2 regions of the Bacillus sp. 9.4 genome follow, and region 2 is predicted to be linked to the other one. Evidence: riboswitches for the same ligand, from Rfam matches in the RefSeq annotation. Region 2 holds a riboswitch; the other holds the start of a gene.
What was found. Region 2 has a riboswitch for S-adenosylmethionine ahead of ACZ07B_RS00120 (2-hydroxyacid dehydrogenase). Riboswitches for the same ligand answer to the same signal wherever they lie in the genome.
Positions count from the first base shown of each region.

Region 1 (4,497 bases), on a different contig from region 2:
AACGGCCGCTGAAAGAAAAGTAAACGAAATGAAACGTAAGCGCTCTCTTTATAAGAGGTTGCGAGAAAAAGGAATGGGCACATATATTAATCGATATGTATAAAAAACCGTTCATACCAGAGAACGGTTTTTTATATGCAGTAAAAATCCGGATCTCAAAAGATCCGGATGCGTTCAGTCCTTCATCATTTGTAAGTGCGGAATGCCGGCATCGAGGAATTCTTTTTCAGAAAGCACGCGATACCCGTGTTTCTTGTAAAACGGCACAGCCTGTGTTTGCGCGTTTAAAATGAAACCGGAAGCGCCTCCGTCTGCCGCTGCTTTTTCGAGCGCTTTCATAATGATACCGCCGACACCGGCTGAGCGGTGGCTTTTCAGTACGCAAATCCGCTCTAACTTGCCGTAGCCGTCCTTCATACGCCATCTTCCGGCACCGACAGGCTTTTCACCGTCATACACGACGATATGCTCTGACTCATTTTCAAGTTCGTCAATTTCTTCTTCAGCAGGCACGTTTTGTTCTTTGACAAAGACTTCTTCTCTTACATAGAATGCATCTTTCAGTTGTTCTTCATTTTTTGCGATAACTGCTTTCAAACATTATTCTCCTCTGCCTAGCAAGAAGGTTTCATATACTGTCCACGATCCGTTTTCCAACTGGTAAAGCAAGTGGAAACGGTCAACGATTTCTTCATGCGACACTTCCTGCATTTTTAATTGTCCCAGCACATCTGAATGCTCATCGTCGGAAAGATTTTGGCCGACCGTCACATGCGGAACGAAATTATATTCCTGTTCTCCTGCCAATACACCGGTGTATAGCTTTTCATTGAGTGTTTTTAACTCTTCCGTCGGTTCTGCTTTGATGTAAATGACATTATTGACAGGCGCAAATGAGCTGTATTTTGTCATTTTGAGAACGAGTGGGTGGGACTCTTTTGCGATGTTTCTTAAATGTGATACGAGCTGATCCGCTTTCTCCTCCGCGCATTCAAAGGATGCTCTCAGCGTCAAATGAGGCGGGATTAGAGAGTAGCTTGGGTCATAGCGCTTTCTGTAAGAGTTTGCAAGGTCTTGGAGCTTTTTTGATGGAAATAAAACGATTCCGTATTTCATATTATGTCCCTCCTGGAAATAAAGTATGATAGAGTGTTAAAGCATTTTTTTCAGCGCCGGGGTGATGAGCGGCTGCCAGTATGTCCATTTGTGGTCTCCGTCAAATGGCTCGAAATCATAATCGGAAAGCTTTTTCTCCAGCAGCTGTTTCAGCTCCCGGTTCGGTTCTGTAAAGTCCAGAATGTTCCCGTCTGTCGTGTGGACGTCAGTTTCTTTTGTTCCGATTTGGTGATAAATAGAGAGGTGTTTGATATCGTCTGACTGTTTTACGGCTTCTAGTACGTGTTTGTCAACATAGGGAGACTGCATGATGATGTTGCCAAACATATTCGGATAATCAAGCGCTGTCATAAGTGACACGGTTGCTCCGAGCGAATCACCGATCAGCGTTCGGCCGTAACCGATCTGATAGGTTGGATACTCATCATCTGCAAAAGGAACGAGCTCATGGGCGATGAACCGTTTATAAGCCGAAAATTTTGAACCCTCCGGATGATAGGTGTTTCTGCGCTCTTTTACATCCTTATAAGGAACACCGATAATAATGCTCCGGTCTATTTCGCGTTTCGACAGCAATTCCTCAACCTGTCTGCCGATTCTCCCCAGCCTGAAATAATCGTGGCCGTCCTGCGCGATAATGACATGGTATTTATAAAGCGGGGAGTAGTTGGACGGCAGATAAACAAGCAAGGTCATTTCCTCGTTAAGCTCTTTTGAAAAGAATTTCTTTTCTTGCACTGTGCCGTTTTTCGGTGCCATAAAAACATTCCTCCAGGACATCACTATACTTTCTTGCATTTTCAATTATTGTACCATGAATTATTAGAAATTTCTCTCTTTAAACGGTTCGGCACACGAAGAAAAAAGTGTTGAAATAAACTGTGAATTGTGTTAATATAAAACAATCAGAAAATTGAAATCGATATTTCTTATCGTGAGAGGTGGAGGGACTGGCCCTTAGAAACCTCAGCAACCGGCTTGTTTTGCATGTGCAAAGCGCCAAGGTGCTAAATCCAGCAAGCGTTTTTTATGCTTGGAAGATAAGAAGAAGCGTTAAACCCCTTCTTCTTATGAAGAAGGGGTTTTTATTTTGAAAAGGGAAGGTGTCAGCTATATGTCACAGCACGTTGAAACGAAATTAGCCCAAATTGGGAACCGTAGCGATGAAGTCACGGGGACAGTGAGTGCTCCTATTTATTTATCAACAGCATACCGCCACAGAGGGATCGGAGAATCTACCGGATTTGATTATGTCCGCACAAAAAATCCGACACGCCAGCTTGTTGAGGACGCGATCGCTAACTTAGAAAACGGCGCAAGAGGGCTTGCCTTTAGTTCAGGAATGGCTGCTATCCAAACGATTTTGGCGCTGTTTAAAAGCGGAGATGAACTGATCGTTTCATCGGACCTATATGGCGGCACGTACCGTTTATTTGAAAATGAATGGAAAAAATACGGATTGACTTTTCATTATGATGATTTCAGCGATGAGGACTGTTTACGCTCTAAGATTACGCCGAATACAAAAGCGGTGTTTGTGGAAACGCCGACAAACCCCCTCATGCAGGAGGCGGACATTGAACATATTGCCCGGATTACAAAGGAGCACGGTCTTCTGCTGATCGTAGATAATACATTTTATACACCGGTCTTGCAGCGGCCGCTTGAGCTGGGAGCTGACATTGTCATTCACAGCGCAACCAAGTATTTAGGCGGGCATAACGATCTGCTTGCTGGACTTGTCGTGGTGAAGGATGAGCGGCTCGGAGAGGAAATGTTTCAGCATCAAAATGCGATCGGCGCCGTCCTGCCGCCATTTGATTCGTGGCTTCTGATGAGAGGAATGAAGACGCTGAGCCTCAGAATGCGTCAGCATCAGGCAAACGCGCAGGAGCTTGCGGCGTTTTTAGAAGAGCAGGAAGAAATTTCGGATGTGCTGTATCCCGGAAAAGGCGGCATGCTGTCCTTCCGTCTGCAAAAAGAAGAATGGGTCAATCCGTTTTTAAAAGCACTGAAGACCATTTGTTTTGCAGAAAGCCTCGGCGGGGTGGAAAGCTTTATTACATACCCTGCGACCCAGACGCACATGGATATTCCTGAAGAGATCCGCATCGCAAACGGGGTGTGCAATCGGTTGCTGCGCTTTTCTGTCGGTATTGAACATGCGGAAGATTTAAAAGAGGATCTAAAACAGGCATTATGTCAGGTCAAAGAGGGAGCTGTTTCATTTGAGTAAACACAATTGGACGCTGGAAACCCAGCTCGTGCACAATCCATTTAAAACAGACGGCGGAACCGGGGCGGTCAGTGTACCGATTCAGCACGCCTCGACTTTTCACCAATCTTCATTTGAAGAGTTCGGGGCATATGATTACAGCCGCTCTGGCACGCCGACAAGAACAGCTCTCGAAGAAACAATTGCCGCATTGGAAGGCGGAACAAGAGGATTTGCTTTCAGTTCAGGCATGGCTGCTATCTCAACAGCATTTTTACTTCTGTCACAGGGTGATCACGTTCTTGTGACAGAAGATGTATACGGCGGAACCTTCCGTATGGTGACAGAGGTGCTGACCCGGTTTGGCATTGAGCATACGTTTGTCGACATGACGGATCGTAATGAAGTGGCGCGGAGCATCAAGCCGAACACAAAGGTCATTTATATGGAGACACCATCAAATCCGACACTTGGGATTACGGATATTAAAGCAGTTGTTCAGCTTGCAAAAGAAAACGGCTGCCTGACCTTTCTGGACAATACATTCATGACGCCGGCACTGCAGCGTCCGCTTGATCTCGGCGTGGATATTGTACTTCACAGCGCGACAAAATTCTTAAGCGGACACAGCGATGTGCTCTCAGGTTTAGCTGCTGTCAAGGATGAAGAGCTTGGGAAGCAGCTGTATAAGCTGCAAAACGCGTTCGGCGCCGTCCTTGGCGTGCAAGATTGCTGGCTCGTGCTGCGCGGCTTAAAAACGTTGCAGGTCCGTTTAGAAAAAGCGAGCCAAACAGCGCAGCGGCTTGCGGAATTTTTCCAGAAGCACCCGGCGGTCAAGCGCGTGTATTATCCGGGACTGGCTGATCATCCCGGCGCTGAAACCCATAAAAGCCAGTCAACGGGAGCGGGCGCCGTACTATCTTTCGAGCTTGAAAGCAAAGAGGCCGTTAAGAAGTTAGTCGAGAATGTGTCACTTCCAGTCTTCGCTGTCAGCCTTGGCGCCGTGGAATCGATTTTGTCTTATCCGGCAACGATGTCTCACGCGGCAATGCCTAAGGAAGAGCGTGAAAAACGCGGTATCACTGATGGCCTGCTCCGTCTGAGTGTGGGCGTCGAACATGCAGACGATTTAGAACACGATTTCGAACAAGCGCTGAAAGAAATTG
Region 1 covers NZ_JBVFMU010000002.1:727,723-732,219, reverse strand. Annotated here, with positions in the region: gene ACZ07B_RS10335 (hypothetical protein) at 1-103, shown strand, start outside; gene ACZ07B_RS10330 (GNAT family N-acetyltransferase) at 175-597, opposite strand; gene ACZ07B_RS10325 (YjcG family protein) at 601-1,116, opposite strand; gene ACZ07B_RS10320 (esterase family protein) at 1,153-1,875, opposite strand; SAM riboswitch class I at 2,043-2,163, shown strand; gene metI (cystathionine gamma-synthase/O-acetylhomoserine thiolyase) at 2,231-3,352, shown strand; gene metC (cystathionine beta-lyase) at 3,345-4,497, shown strand, end outside.
Region 1: linked by a shared signal. The riboswitch ahead of metI (cystathionine gamma-synthase/O-acetylhomoserine thiolyase) and the one ahead of ACZ07B_RS00120 (2-hydroxyacid dehydrogenase) in region 2 are both predicted to bind S-adenosylmethionine.

Region 2 (4,497 bases):
ATCCCTCTTGGACATAGACCTTTTTTTGAAGAAGATCCGCGATATATTGAGTGAGCACTTTGCTTTGGAATCCCCCTCCGCACACCCAAACATAGTCACGTTCAAACGGAGTAACCTCTGTTAAAATGTCAAAGTTCCATTTGATTGAAAATGCGATTTCTTCTAGCGCTGCACGTACAAAATGTGCCCTCTTTAAATGTGCTGACAGCGGGGCATCAAAAAGAAAACCGCCTCTCGTTAATGCATTCTTTTCAGCCGATAAATAAGAGCCGAGAGCCGCTACACATGCATGGTCTTCTTTTGCAAGTGCAGAAATCTCCTCCTCCATTACTTCGTACGTTTCATTCGGATAAAAAATCTGTTTTAATTTTTGATAATTCAAGCCGGTAATTCCCGGATTCGTTTCCACAAGCCAATGCCCTTGATCTGTATGACAGTTCAGCCAGGCTTTATGTTTTGTGTCGCCATGATCCGCACTAATTTTGGTTATTGGCGTTGTTGTCCCTGATACAATGACAATGTCCTCAAGTCCAGCTTCGGTGCTTTTGACAGCCAGCTGTGTATCCCCGCCCCCTGCTATAACCTTAGCATTTATTGAAAGGCCTAATTCGGATGCATATTCATTTGCTACCGTTCCAATTGCTGTTCCCGCTCTTACAAGAGGCGGAAGGATAGATGGAGAAAAGCCGAAAATGTCGCACATCTCTTCTGACCAAGTGTTTTGCTTCACATCAAATAGCAGGGTTTCTGTTGCCTGTGATGGTTCATATGTTAATATTCCGCTCAGTTGGTACGTCACCCAATCACTGATGCTTGTAAAGCTTGCAGTCTTTTCCCATAAAGAGGGCTGGCGCTGTTTTAATCCATAAAGCTTGAGCGCAGAAAAAAGTGCGGTTGGCAGGCGGCCTGTGCGGCTGTATATCTCTTCCCGATCGGGAATGCTCGCCTCCCACTCTCGGCCGCGATTATCGATGTTCGGCAGCCCGAGAAAAGGATTGCCGTTTTGATCAATCAAAACAATCCCCTGTCTTTGGCTCGTCGATGTCAAACCAATGATGTCAATATCACGCGAACGGGATAGCGCACGTTTTGCCAAATCCATCACCTGCTTCCACAGCACCTGAGGAGAAAAATAACGGCTGTCCGGGTAAAGCGTCTCTGTGGAATACACGATGTCCTCCCGTTCAACTGTTAGAACACTGCCAGTTACACTCACGACCGCTACCCTCGCATTGCCTGTGCCAATATCAAAAACGAGATAGCCTTTTTGTTTTTTCATTCTCTTAGCCTCCTTTCTTATACCCCTGTTTTCAGTTCGTCCTTGTTATACATTGTCGGAATATTAAGAGTTTTTTTACCCTTCCACTTTTTGAGGGCTTTATTCAGTATCGTCACGTGATGATCCTCCACTTCAAATGTTGCTCCAGCGAGATGCGGTGTTGCCAGAACATTAGGCAATGAAATCAATTCATAATCTGATTTCTCTGGAGGTTCATGATAAAAAACGTCTAATATCGCACCTCTGATTTTATGTTCTTTTAATACAGATAAAAGATCTTCACGGTTTACAACAACTGCTCTTGAAGTATTGACGAAAATCGCACTCTGTTTCATCAGATCAAAATACTTCCGATCAATAAGTCCAAGTGTTTCCTCAGTACGAGGCAGATGTACAGAAACGATATCACTGTCTGAAAACACCGTTTTAAGAGATACTTTTTCATACAACGGATGATCGTCTTGAATGTATGGATCGTAATACTTTATTTTACAGTCAAACGCAGTCAGCAGTTTTGCAATCCTTTGGCCAACCGCCCCGAACCCAATCATGCCAACCGTTTTTCCTGATAATTCATTTCCTTTAAATTTGACATAAGCCTGTAAGTAATCCCTGTCCCACTTTCCATCCTTCAGCCATTGATTCGAGACGCTGGTATGGCGGAGAAAGGTAATCACATTTCCAATAAACATTTCAGCAACGGCTTGTGCATTCCGCCCTGGTGTATAAAAAACAGGTATGCCTCTTTTTGAGGCAGCTGCCACATCCACATTGGAGGGCATTCCCCTGCAAACACCGACAAATGAAAGTTCGGGAACAGAAGCAAATACGCTGCCTGTTACCTGATCAAGCTCAGTAATCAAGCCTGTCGCATTTGTTGCTTTTAGCAACTGAATGAGTTCATCTTCCCGATATGCCCGGCCTTGTTCCTTCCAAGATTGATAAGCAACTGAGCCAAACAAGTTTTCAAGCTCTTTTCGTCCTTCTTCGTTGTACGGTGCTGTAACCAAAACCGTCATGGTGCAAAACATCCTTTTCATCGTATTTTTCATAAAAAAAATCTCTTTCCGAAGATGGAAAGAGATTCATATATAGGCGCGCTCTGTTACAGGCAGACGCCGGTATAAACCTTGCTTTCCTATCTTTCAAGCTGACGCTTGCTGGAATTGGCACAATAATGTTGCCGAGGTTTCATAGGGCCAGTCCCTCCACCTCTCTGGATAGAAAATGTTGAGTATGTAATTTTCAGAATAAAGAATACATTTATCATAAAGAAGTCTCAGATTGATGTCAATCTCTTTTTTCAGAATTGACGTTATGATCCGAAATGTTATAATTCTTACAAAATATCTAACTAGAGAGAGGAACTGGGCCATGAAATCTTTTGCCACACAACAAAACGGCATTTTCAAATCCGTTTGCTCGCTGGACTGCCCGGATCAGTGCGGATTGTTAATACATAAAAAAGACGGGAAAATCGTAAAAGTGCAAGGAGACCCTGATCATCCTGTCACAGCCGGAAACATATGCAACAAAGTCCGGAATATGACGGAGCGCATATATGATAAAAAGCGGCTTACTACACCGCTCAAACGAACAGGTGCGAAAGGCCAAGCGATATTTGAACCGATTTCTTGGGAAGAGGCAATCGATACGATCACCTCCCGCTGGAAACAGCTGATTGATGAAGAGGGAGCTGAAAGCATACTTCCTTACAGCTTTTACGGAAATATGGGGAAATTGACAGCTGAAGGAATGGACCGCCGCTTTTTTTACCGCATGGGGTCAAGCCAGCTTGAACGGACGATTTGCAGCAAAGCGGGATCTGAAGGCTATAAATATACAATGGGCATAAGCGCGGGAATCGATCCTGAGGAAACCATTCATACAAAACTATTTATTTTTTGGGGAATCAACGCGGTCAGCACAAATATGCACCAAATTACGATCGCCCAAAAAGCGCGAAAACAAGGTGCCAAAATTGTCGTGATCGATGTGCATAAAAATCAAACAGGACGTCTCGCAGATTGGTTTATTCCAATAAAGCCGGGAACCGACAGTGCACTTGCTCTTGGCATCATGCACATTTTATTTAAAGAAAATATGCATGATGAAGCATTTCTGTCCGAGTACACGGTTGGCTATGAAGACCTCCGTGAACACGTGAAACAATATGATCCTAAAAAGGTATCGACGATCACCGGTGTCAGTACCGAAGATATTTACCGACTGGCAAAAATGTACGGGGAAACCTCCCCTTCTTTTATCAGAATCGGAAACGGACCCCAGCATCACGATAACGGCGGGATGATTGTAAGGACGATTGCCTGTCTTCCGGCGATCACCGGCCAATGGCTGCACACAGGGGGCGGCGCAATTAAGCATAACAGCGGAATTTTAGAATATAACACAAATGCCTTGCAACGGCCCGACTTATTGAAAGGGCGCACCCCGAGGTCATTTAATATGAATCAGCTTGGCAAGGTGCTTTTGGAAACAGACCCGCCTATTCGCTCTCTATTTATTTACGGAACGAACCCTGCCGTCGTCGCGCCCGAAGCAAACAAAGTCAGACAGGGCTTGCTGCGGGAAGACTTGTTTACTGTGGTTCATGATTTGTTTTTAACGGAAACGGCTGCATATGCGGACATTGTACTGCCTGCAACATCCGCTTTTGAAAATACTGATTTTTACACCTCCTACTGGCACCATTACATTCAGCTTCAGCAGCCGGTGATTGAGAGATATGGGGAAAGCAAGTCTAACACTGAGGTTTTCCGATTACTGGCTGAAGCCATGGGATTCACAGATCAGGAGCTTAAAGATTCAGATGAAGAATTAATCCGCCAGGCGCTTGACCATCCAGATAATCCGCATTTGGCAGAGATTGATTACGATGCACTTGCTAAGCATTCATTTATGAAAGCGAAACGCGAAAAGCCGCTGTTTCCGGGCGAACTTCCAACGCCAAGCGGAAAAATAGAATTATATTCAGAAAAAATGAAACAAGACGGCTTCCCTGCTTTACCGACATATACACCTCTTGTAACCGATAATGAACATCCTTTTATGTATGTTCCGGGGCCAAACCATAATTTCTTAAACTCAACATTTTCCAATAATGAAAAACACATCAAGCTTGAAAAGACGCCAAAGCTCTTTATCAACACAAAAGATGCTGAAGAACACGGAATCGTTGATGGGGCACCTGTACGAAT
Region 2 covers NZ_JBVFMU010000001.1:26,516-31,012, forward strand. Annotated here, with positions in the region: gene ACZ07B_RS00115 (FGGY-family carbohydrate kinase) at 1-1,279, opposite strand, end outside; gene ACZ07B_RS00120 (2-hydroxyacid dehydrogenase) at 1,297-2,331, opposite strand; SAM riboswitch class I at 2,415-2,506, opposite strand; gene ACZ07B_RS00125 (molybdopterin oxidoreductase family protein) at 2,654-4,497, shown strand, end outside.